2 linked regions of the Luteolibacter flavescens genome follow. The protein of the gene in region 2 interacts with the protein of the main gene of each other region in a pairwise test. Links are inferred from orthologs where the notes say so. Each region holds a gene or a part of one and is shown on either strand. Other genes may lie near its edges.

Region 1 (3,991 bases), on a different replicon or contig from region 2:
TGCAGCTCGGCAACAACTGGCCGAAGTGGGTGGACGCGGACAGCTATGTCTTCACCCGCTGCTACCGCGACTCGCGCTGCCTCGTGATGCTGAACAAGGGTCCCGAACGCCAGCTCGAGCTGGAGAACCTGGAGCTGCCCGATGGCGAATACACCTGCCTGCTCACCGGCACCACCATCCACATTCATGAAGGCCGCGTGACCGTGGACCTGCCGGAGCAGTCCGCGTGGGTCTTCGCCACGCGCGGTAAGCCGGTGGAGGCACAGGCCGTGATCCGCCTGCAGGTAAATGGCGCGCCCACCAACCCGGGCGACCGCCTCGCGGTGATCGGCGACTGCGAGGAACTCGGCAACTGGGACCTCCAGAAGGCATATCACCTCGACTGCATCAATTCCAACACGTGGTTCGGCGAGATCCCCTTCGACACCTCCGCGGGCAGCGCCATCGGCTACAAGTACGTGATCTTCACGCCGGGCGAGAATGAAGCGCCGCAGCGCGAGAACCGCGTGGTCCGCCGCCGCCTCGTGACCCCGGAAGGCTCCGCCAAGTGGCGCGACCGCTGGGAAGCATGACAACACCCCATCTGAAAACCCCGCGCATCGATATCCCATGAGCAAGGAAGTGAGCTACAACTTCGACGGAAAGGTCGCCCTCGTCACCGGCGGCGGCTCCGGCATCGGCAAGGCCACGGCCACGCTGCTCGCCCGGTCCGGTGCGCGGGTCGCCATCATCGGGCGCGATCCCGGTGAATTGAGAAGCGCCGCCGCGGAGATCTCGCCCGGCGACCCGGGCGCGGTCCTTTGCGTGAGCGCGGACGTGAGCGAGTCCGGGGAAATGGAGCAGGCGATTGCGGAGATCGGGGAAAAGCTCGGCGGCATCGACATCGTCGTCGCGAATGCCGGCATCAATGGCGTATGGGCACCGCTGGAGGAGCTGGAGGTGGACGAGTGGAATACCACCATCGGCATCAATCTCCGCGGGACCTTCCTCACGGTGAAGCTCGCGCTGCCCTACCTGAAGCGCCTCGGCGGATCGGTGATCGTCGTTTCCTCCATCAATGGCACCCGCGTCTTCAGCAACTCGGGTGCGACCGCCTACTCATGCTCGAAGGCGGCGCAGGTCGCCTTTTGCAAAATGACGGCTCTCGAACTCGCGAAGGACAAGATCCGCGTGAATGCCGTCTGCCCCGGTGCCATCGAGACGAATATCGAGGACAGCACCGAGCGGCGGTCCATCGAGGGACTGCACCTGCCGGTGGAGTATCCGGCGGGCGACGTGCCCCTCACCGGGGGCACGCCGGGCCACCCGGACCAGGTGGCCCAGGTGATCGCCTTCCTCGCCTCGGATGCCTCCGCGCACGTCACCGGCACGGAGATCTTCATCGAGGGGGCGCAGTCGCTGCTACTAGGGTAATAGTAGCAGCGGAAGACTCAGGCCTGCTTTCTCCACAGCTCCTCCAGCGCGCCGAAGTGCTGGAGGACATCGAGGATGACCTCCGCACCCTGCTTCGCGCATGCGGCGCGACCCTGGAGAGCGGGGAGCAGGGCGTGCAGCACGATGGAGCTGCCCTCATTCCCGCCGCGGGCGTCCAGGTCACCGGGCTCCAGCGGGGCGAGGCGCCCACCCTGTCCGCCCTGGTGCTGCAGGTCGAGCAGCGGCGGCGGGAAGCCGGCCTGCTGGAGCAGGTCGGCGGCGAGATTCAGCGATGCTTCCTCCGGCGGCAGGCGGAAGCTGAGGCCGCCGGTCAGCGGGTCATCGTGCAGCACCAGCAGGCCGTCGTAGCGCTCCGAGGCGAGTTCGCGGGTGAAGATCGCGCGCACTTCCTCCTCCGCGGCCGGGGCACCTGCGGCCCATGCGAGCGGGTCCGCCAGCGGGTAAGCCACCAGCTCGGTGTGGCCCGCCGGGGCCTGCAGCAGGCGCAGCGTGGCGTGAAAGACGGCATCCGTGCTGCCGCGGTCGTACGGGCTGAGGCCGGCGACCACCAGCAGGCGGCGGCGCACCTCGCCCTGCGGGCGCAGCACCGTCTTCACCACCGGCCAGTCCGTGCCGCCGGAGTGGATGGTGGACGGGATGCTGACGAGCAGCTCGGGCACATCGAGCGCCATCTCGAAGTAGGGCGCGAGGATGCGGCGGACCTCTGAAGTCGATGGCGGCGGGAAGAGCGGCTTCATGGCGAGTGAATGGTGTGGTCGGTTTTGTGAGGTGCCTTGGAGGAGGCGGCGGGTTTTGGATCGGGAAAGCGCAGGCCGACGATGTCCCCCTCTGCCAGGGCCATCTCCTCGACCTGCTCGCGGGTCGCCCAGACCTCGATCTCCCGGCGGCTGCCGCTCTCCGGCACCACGCTGAGACGGGCGAAGGGCCCGGCGACGAAAAGGTGATTCACGCGCCCGGCGAGCTGCACGCCCTCCTCCGCGGCGAATTTCAGCTCGATCTCGTGCGGGCGGACGTAGCGCCCGTCATCGAGCTTGTTCACCTCGCCGAGGAATTCATAGACGAAGGAAGTACGAGGCTCATCGTAGATGCCCTGCGGCACGCCGGTCTGCTCGATACGGGCGTTCCGCATGACCACGACCTGGTCGGCCAGCTCCAGGGCCTCCTCCTGGTCGTGGGTGACGAAGAGCGTGGTGAGGCCGATCTCGTCGTGGAACTGCCGCAGCCAGCGGCGCAGGTCCTTCCGCACCTGGGCATCCAGCGCGCCGAAGGGCTCGTCGAGCAGCAGCACCTTTGGCCGGATGGCGAGGGCGCGGGCGAGGGCGACGCGCTGGCGCTGGCCGCCGGAGAGCTCGTGCGGGCGGCGCTTGTCCAGCCCGTCCAGCTTCACGAGGTGGAGCAGTTCCTTCACGCGGGCGGTGATCTCGCTCTTCGCCGGGCGCTTCGAGCCGGGGAGCACGGAGAGGCCGAAGGCGATATTGTCCGCCACCGTCATGTGCTTGAAGAGCGCGTAGTGCTGGAAGACGAAGCCGACGCCGCGCTTCCCCGCTGGCACGTCGGTCACGTCCTCGCCGTGGAAGAGCACGCGCCCGCTGCCCGGGTCCGCATACTCGAGCCCCGCCACGATCCGCAGCAGCGTCGTCTTGCCGGAGCCCGAGGGGCCCAGCAGCGCGGTCAGCGAGCCATCGGGAATTTCAAGCGAGACATCATCGAGCGCCGTGTAGGTGCCGAAGGTCTTGTGGATGGACTGGATGGAGACGGACATGGGAAAAGACGCAAGACTGGAAGACTCAAGACGGAAGACTGGAGGACGTGGTGGTGAGGCGGACGGAAGTGGAAGCCAGGGAGCGAGAGACGCGCTCATCCCCGCTCATCCATCCGGCTGTTTCATCCGTGTTCATCAGTGTCCATCTGTGGTTGGGAGATTCTCTAGTGCCGCCCCTTCGCGGAGTGGCCGGTGAAGTGCTCGACGGCGGTTTTCAGGCCGAGAGTGACGAGGGCGAGCAGGGCGAGGAGAGCGGCGCAGGCGAAGGCGGCGCTGAATTGATACTCGTTGTAGAGCACTTCCACGTGCAGCGGCAGCGTGTTCGTCTTGCCGCGGATGTGGCCGGAGACGACCGAAACGGCGCCGAATTCACCCATCGCGCGGGCATTGCACAGCAGCACGCCGTAGAGCAGGCCCCACTTGATATTCGGGATGGTGACGCGGCGGAAGAGCTGCCAGCCCGTGGCGCCCAGCGTGACCGCGGCCTCCTCCTGGTCGCTGCCCTGGCTCTCCATCAGCGGGATGAGCTCCCGCGCGACGAAGGGGAAGGTGACGAAGACGGTGGCGAGCACGATGCCCGGCAGCGCGAAGATGATCTGGATGTCATGCTCCTGAAGGAAGGGCCCGAACCAGCCGCGCGCGCCGAAGAGCAGCACGAAGACGAGACCGGCGATGACCGGCGAGACCGCGAAGGGCAGGTCGATCAGCGAGAGCAGGAAGGAGCGGCCCTTGAAGCGGAACTTCGTGATGAGCCACGCCGCAGCCACGCCGAAGATCGTATTCAGCGGCACGGCG
Region 2 (4,301 bases):
AGGGTAAAAGCAGCTTTCAAAAGAGGCGCTTCCCGAAGCCATGCCACATGGCCCGCCATCACCCCAAGCCATCGTGGTCCGCATCGCTCCGCGTGCGGCCCGCCAGTCCGGGAAGCCACCCGAGCAGCCCGCTTTCATTCAAGGTCCCTCCCATACCCGCAGATCAAAACCCGCCGCCATCACTGCTTCGCCGCACGCGGAGCGATGCGGACCACGATGGCACCCGCTCTCCGTCAGCCATGGGGATCACTTCGGGCGGAATGAATTCCGCGTTCCCAGTGGGGGCGATGCCGACGTTGTTGGTATGGCGGGCGGCGAGGGTGGCTCCGGGCCGGTCTATTGACCGGCGCTCCCAGCGACTCCCAGCTCGGTGCAGCCGGGAGCGCTGGCTTCAGCCGGCTTGGACGGTCGTGCGAACCATCTACAAAAGCCACCTTCCACCACGACGACCCCATGGGAGCGCGCGGCCACCGGCCCGCTTGGAAAGCCCTGCGAACCCAGGTTGAAAGCAGCGTTCAAAGGAGGCGCTTCCCGAAGTCATACCACATGGCCCGCCATCACCCCAGGCCATCGTGGTCCGCGTCGCTCCGCGTGCGGCCCGCCGGTCCGGGAGGCCACCCGAGCGGCCCGCTTTCCCCCCACGCCCCCTCCCAGACCCACAGATCAAAACCAGCCGCCATCACTGCTTCGGCCGCACGCGGAGCGATGCGGACCACGATGGCACCCGCTCTCCGTCAGCCGCGGGGATCGCTTCGGGCGGAATGAATTCCGCGTTCCCAGTGAGGGCGATGCCGACGTTGTTGGTATGGCGGGCGGCGAGGGTGGCTGCCTCGGGCCGGTCTATTGACCGGCGCTCCCAGCGGGCTCCCCAGCTCGGCGCAGCCGGGAGCGCTGGCTTCAGCCGGCTTAGCCGTATCGACCTCTCGTCGACACGGCATGGACGGAACGTCCACGCTCCTCATCACAGCTTCCGCTGCCCGTTCCCCCGCACGCGGTACTGGTAGCTCGTCAGCTCGCGCAGGCCCATCGGGCCGCGGGCGTGGAGCTTGTCGGTGGAGATGCCGATCTCCGCGCCAAAGCCGAATTCCTCGCCATCCGCCAGGCGGGTCGAGACATTGTGAAAGACACATGCCGAGTCGCAGCCGGAGAGGAAGGCCGTCGCCGCGGCGTCATCCTCCGTCACGATGGTCTCGGTGTGGTGCGAGCCGTGGGCATTGATGTGCGCCACCGCTTCCTCCAGCGAATCGACGATCTTCACGGAAAGGATCAGGTCGAGGTACTCGGTGCCCCAGTCCTCCTCCGTCGCGGGGATGGCGGCGATGATCCCGCGGGTGCGCTCGCAGCCGCGGATCTCCACGCCCTTTTCCACCAGCTCGGCGGCGATGGCGGGCAGGTGCCCCGGCGCGACGGCGCAGTGGACCAGCAGGGTCTCCAGCGCATTGCACACGCCGGTCTTCTGCGCCTTCGAGTTCACGGTCAGCTTCACCGCCATGTCCAGGTCCGCGGCCTGGTCCACGTAGAGGTGGCAGATGCCGTCGTAGTGCTTGATGACCGGCATGCGCGCCTGCGAGACCACGGTCTCGATGAGCCCCTTCCCGCCGCGCGGGATGATCAGGTCGAGCCACTTGTCCATCTGGCACAGCGCGCTCACGCTGGAGCGGTCGGTGAAGGGAATGAGCTGGATGGAGTGCGCGGGCAGCCCCGCCTTCTCCCCGCCCGCCTGCAGCGCCTCGGCGATGGCGCGGTTGCTATGGATGGCCTCGGAGCCGCCGCGCAGGATGGTGGCATTCCCCGTCTTGAAGCACAGCACGGCGGCATCGCTCGTCACATTCGGACGGCTCTCGTAGATGATGCCGATGGTCCCGATGGGCACGCGCACCTGCTGCAGGTGCATGCCATTCGGCCGCGTCCACTTGTCCATCACCTCGCCCACCGGATCCGGCAGCGCGACGACCTGGTCGATGCCGTGCGCGATGGCTTCCACCTTCGCCGCATCCAGCTTCAGGCGCTCCAGCATCGGCTTCGCCAGTCCCTTCGCCTCGCCCGCCTCGAGGTCGAGCGCATTCGCCGCCACGATCTCCCCGGTGCGCGCGCGCAGTTCCGCCGCCATCGCGCGCAGGATGTCGTTCTTCTGCTCCGTGGTGAGCTGGGAAAGCTTGTAGGAAGCCGCGCGTGCATCGCGGGCCAGCGTTTCCACGGCGGTGAAGACTTCGGCGTCGGTCATGGCGTCAGGACTGGAGGAAGGAAAGCGGGTGAATCGCGAGGGAAACAAATTACACGGAAGCAAGCCGCGGAAAAGCAGGGCAGGATGACTTTTACTCTCAACTCTCAACCTCCAACTCTCAACCTGCCTTTGCCTCGAAGCGCGTCGAAAGCCCCTGCATCCCCGCGAGTATCCCCGCCAGGCGCTCCGGCTTCCGCCCGTGGGCGATGTGGACGGTGATGCCCGCATCCACGGAATTCTTCACCGCCTGCAGCTTCGAGGCCATGCCGCCGATCGAGAAGCGCCCGCGCTCGTCCTTCGCATAGCCCAGCACCGCATTCACGTCCGGCACCTCCTTCACCAGCTCGTTCGTCTCCGGGGAAAGCAGGCCGTCCACGGACGTCAGCAGGATCAGCGTCTTCGCGCCCAGCAGCGTGGCCACCTGCGAGGAGAGCATGTCATTGTCCCCCACGCGCAACTCCTCCACGGCCACCGAGTCGTTCTCATTGATGATCGGGACGATATTCGGCTCCGCGAGCAGGCGGTGGAGCGTATTCGAGACATGGGTGCGGCGCTCCGGCGTGTGGAGATCCGCCGCGGTCAGCAGCACCTGCGCGACCGCCAGGTCGAAGTTCCGGAAAAGCGACTCATACGTGTGCATCAGCCGCGCCTGGCCGACCGCCGCGCACGCCTGCTTCGTCGTCAGGTCGCTGGGGTAGCCGCCCAGGCCGAATGCGGACACGCCCGCGCCCACCGCGCCGGAGCTGACCAGCAGGCAGCGATGCCCGCTTTCCACGAGCCCGGCGATGGCGGTGACGAGGCGGACCAGCGCGGCTCCATCGAGCGTCCCGTCGCTGGTGCGGGTCAGGACGCCGGTGCCGGCCTTGATGACGGTGAGAGTTTCCATGGCGCGAAAAGCGGGGCCGCTCCATGCCCCCAAATCCCGCCGGAAGCCATCGCAAAGCGTGGCAACAGATGCTGCCGTCCTATTTGCCGTCGGGATCGTGCCCGGCTCGCCGCCTCGCTTCGCGGATCCGTTCCCGCTCCTTCAGACGGCATTCCCGGCACCGGACCGCGACCTGATAGGACGCGGCTTTGGTCGTTTCATAATACCAGCGCTGGTCCTCGGCGGTCCAGACACCGGGCACCCCACAGTCGCTGCAGAGAAAGGTGTAATCCCGGAAATACGCCGGGTGGGAATATGACCTCTCGCTGCCAAAGCTCACCAGATCCGGGTCCACCGGGATCGCATCGGCGGGTATCTCCGAGGCCTCCTTGATCCAGCCGCGGCTCAGGAGCTTGGCGATCCGGCTCGAGCGGAAGAGATCGGCTCGTCGGGCCTCGGCTTTGGATCCACGGCGGGTCATCGGTCGGTCCTGCCGGGATGATGCATGAAGCATCCATCCCCGGCAAGACAGGCGGCGATGGCTCAGCGGGCCTTCGCCTCCGGCACCTCCAGCGTGAAGCGCATCTCGGGGGTGACGGGCCAGCCGGCGGCCACGCCCTTCGTGCGCTCCAGGTAGGGGGAGATGGACCAGACCTTCACGGTCTTCCCGTCGGGGAGGAATTCCAGCAGGCGCAGCCAGCCCTCGCCGCCGCGGGGCGACCACTGGGTATTGAAGAGCATCTGGTGCACCGGGCGGCCGTCCGGGTAGTGGTCCGTGCGGCGGGAGATCGCGGGGCCGGCCACCCAGCGCAGCTCGTCCGAGCCGGGCTTCACGCGCTCGAAGGGCTTGTAGTGGCCATTCACCACGAATTCGATGCCGGGGTGCTTTGAAACGAAGGCCTGCCACAGCTCCTCGCCGCCGTGGACGTCGCCGCCCTTGCCGATGCCGTAGCTGTGCGGGCTGTTCTTCGTCTTCGCCACCGTGCGACGCGGCAGGCCGTCGTCGCTGAAGAGGGTGGACTCCTGGTCGATGAACTCGTGCGTCACGAGAATGCCGCGCTTGTCCTCATGCTTCGCCGCGATCTCGTTTGCCCATTTCACGACTTCCTTCCGCGGGCCGAATTCCAGCGAGTAGATCACGTAGTCCCGCCCGCCGTGGCTGAAGCGGTACCAGGCATTCTCCAGCCGGCCTTCTTGGTAGGCACCGCCGAA

Evidence for each region. Proteins that work in one complex are often made in the same cells at the same time.
Region 1: the proteins of OKA04_RS23830 (region 2) and OKA04_RS09825 interact in binary tests that used the Escherichia coli proteins (3 or more experiments, as listed by UniProt). The link is inferred for Luteolibacter flavescens from one-to-one orthologs.

Annotation. Positions count from the first base shown.
Region 1 is NZ_JAPDDS010000004.1:439,518-443,508, reverse strand. What follows is about bases 1,183-3,991. They hold OKA04_RS09825 (sulfate/molybdate ABC transporter ATP-binding protein), read right to left. Parts: upstream 3,197-3,991; coding sequence 2,168-3,196; downstream 1,183-2,167. Other genes in these bases: cysW (sulfate ABC transporter permease subunit CysW), read right to left, coding at 3,361-3,991; OKA04_RS09830 (hypothetical protein), read right to left, coding at 1,431-2,171; OKA04_RS09835 (SDR family oxidoreductase), read left to right, coding at 1,183-1,413. Outside these bases: OKA04_RS09840 (alpha-amylase family glycosyl hydrolase), read left to right, coding at 1-572; more of OKA04_RS09835, read left to right, coding at 610-1,182. UniProt on the Escherichia coli protein: Part of the ABC transporter complex CysAWTP involved in sulfate/thiosulfate import. Responsible for energy coupling to the transport system.
Region 2 is NZ_JAPDDS010000022.1:49,385-53,685, reverse strand. The notes cover bases 94-3,048. They hold OKA04_RS23830 (glutamate-5-semialdehyde dehydrogenase), read right to left. Parts: upstream 2,225-3,048; coding sequence 962-2,224; downstream 94-961. Other genes in these bases: proB (glutamate 5-kinase), read right to left, coding at 2,343-3,048. In the rest of the region: more of proB, read right to left, coding at 3,049-3,110; OKA04_RS23820 (zinc-ribbon domain containing protein), read right to left, coding at 3,190-3,570; OKA04_RS23815 (metallophosphoesterase), read right to left, coding at 3,633-4,301. UniProt on the Escherichia coli protein: Catalyzes the NADPH-dependent reduction of L-glutamate 5-phosphate into L-glutamate 5-semialdehyde and phosphate. The product spontaneously undergoes cyclization to form 1-pyrroline-5-carboxylate.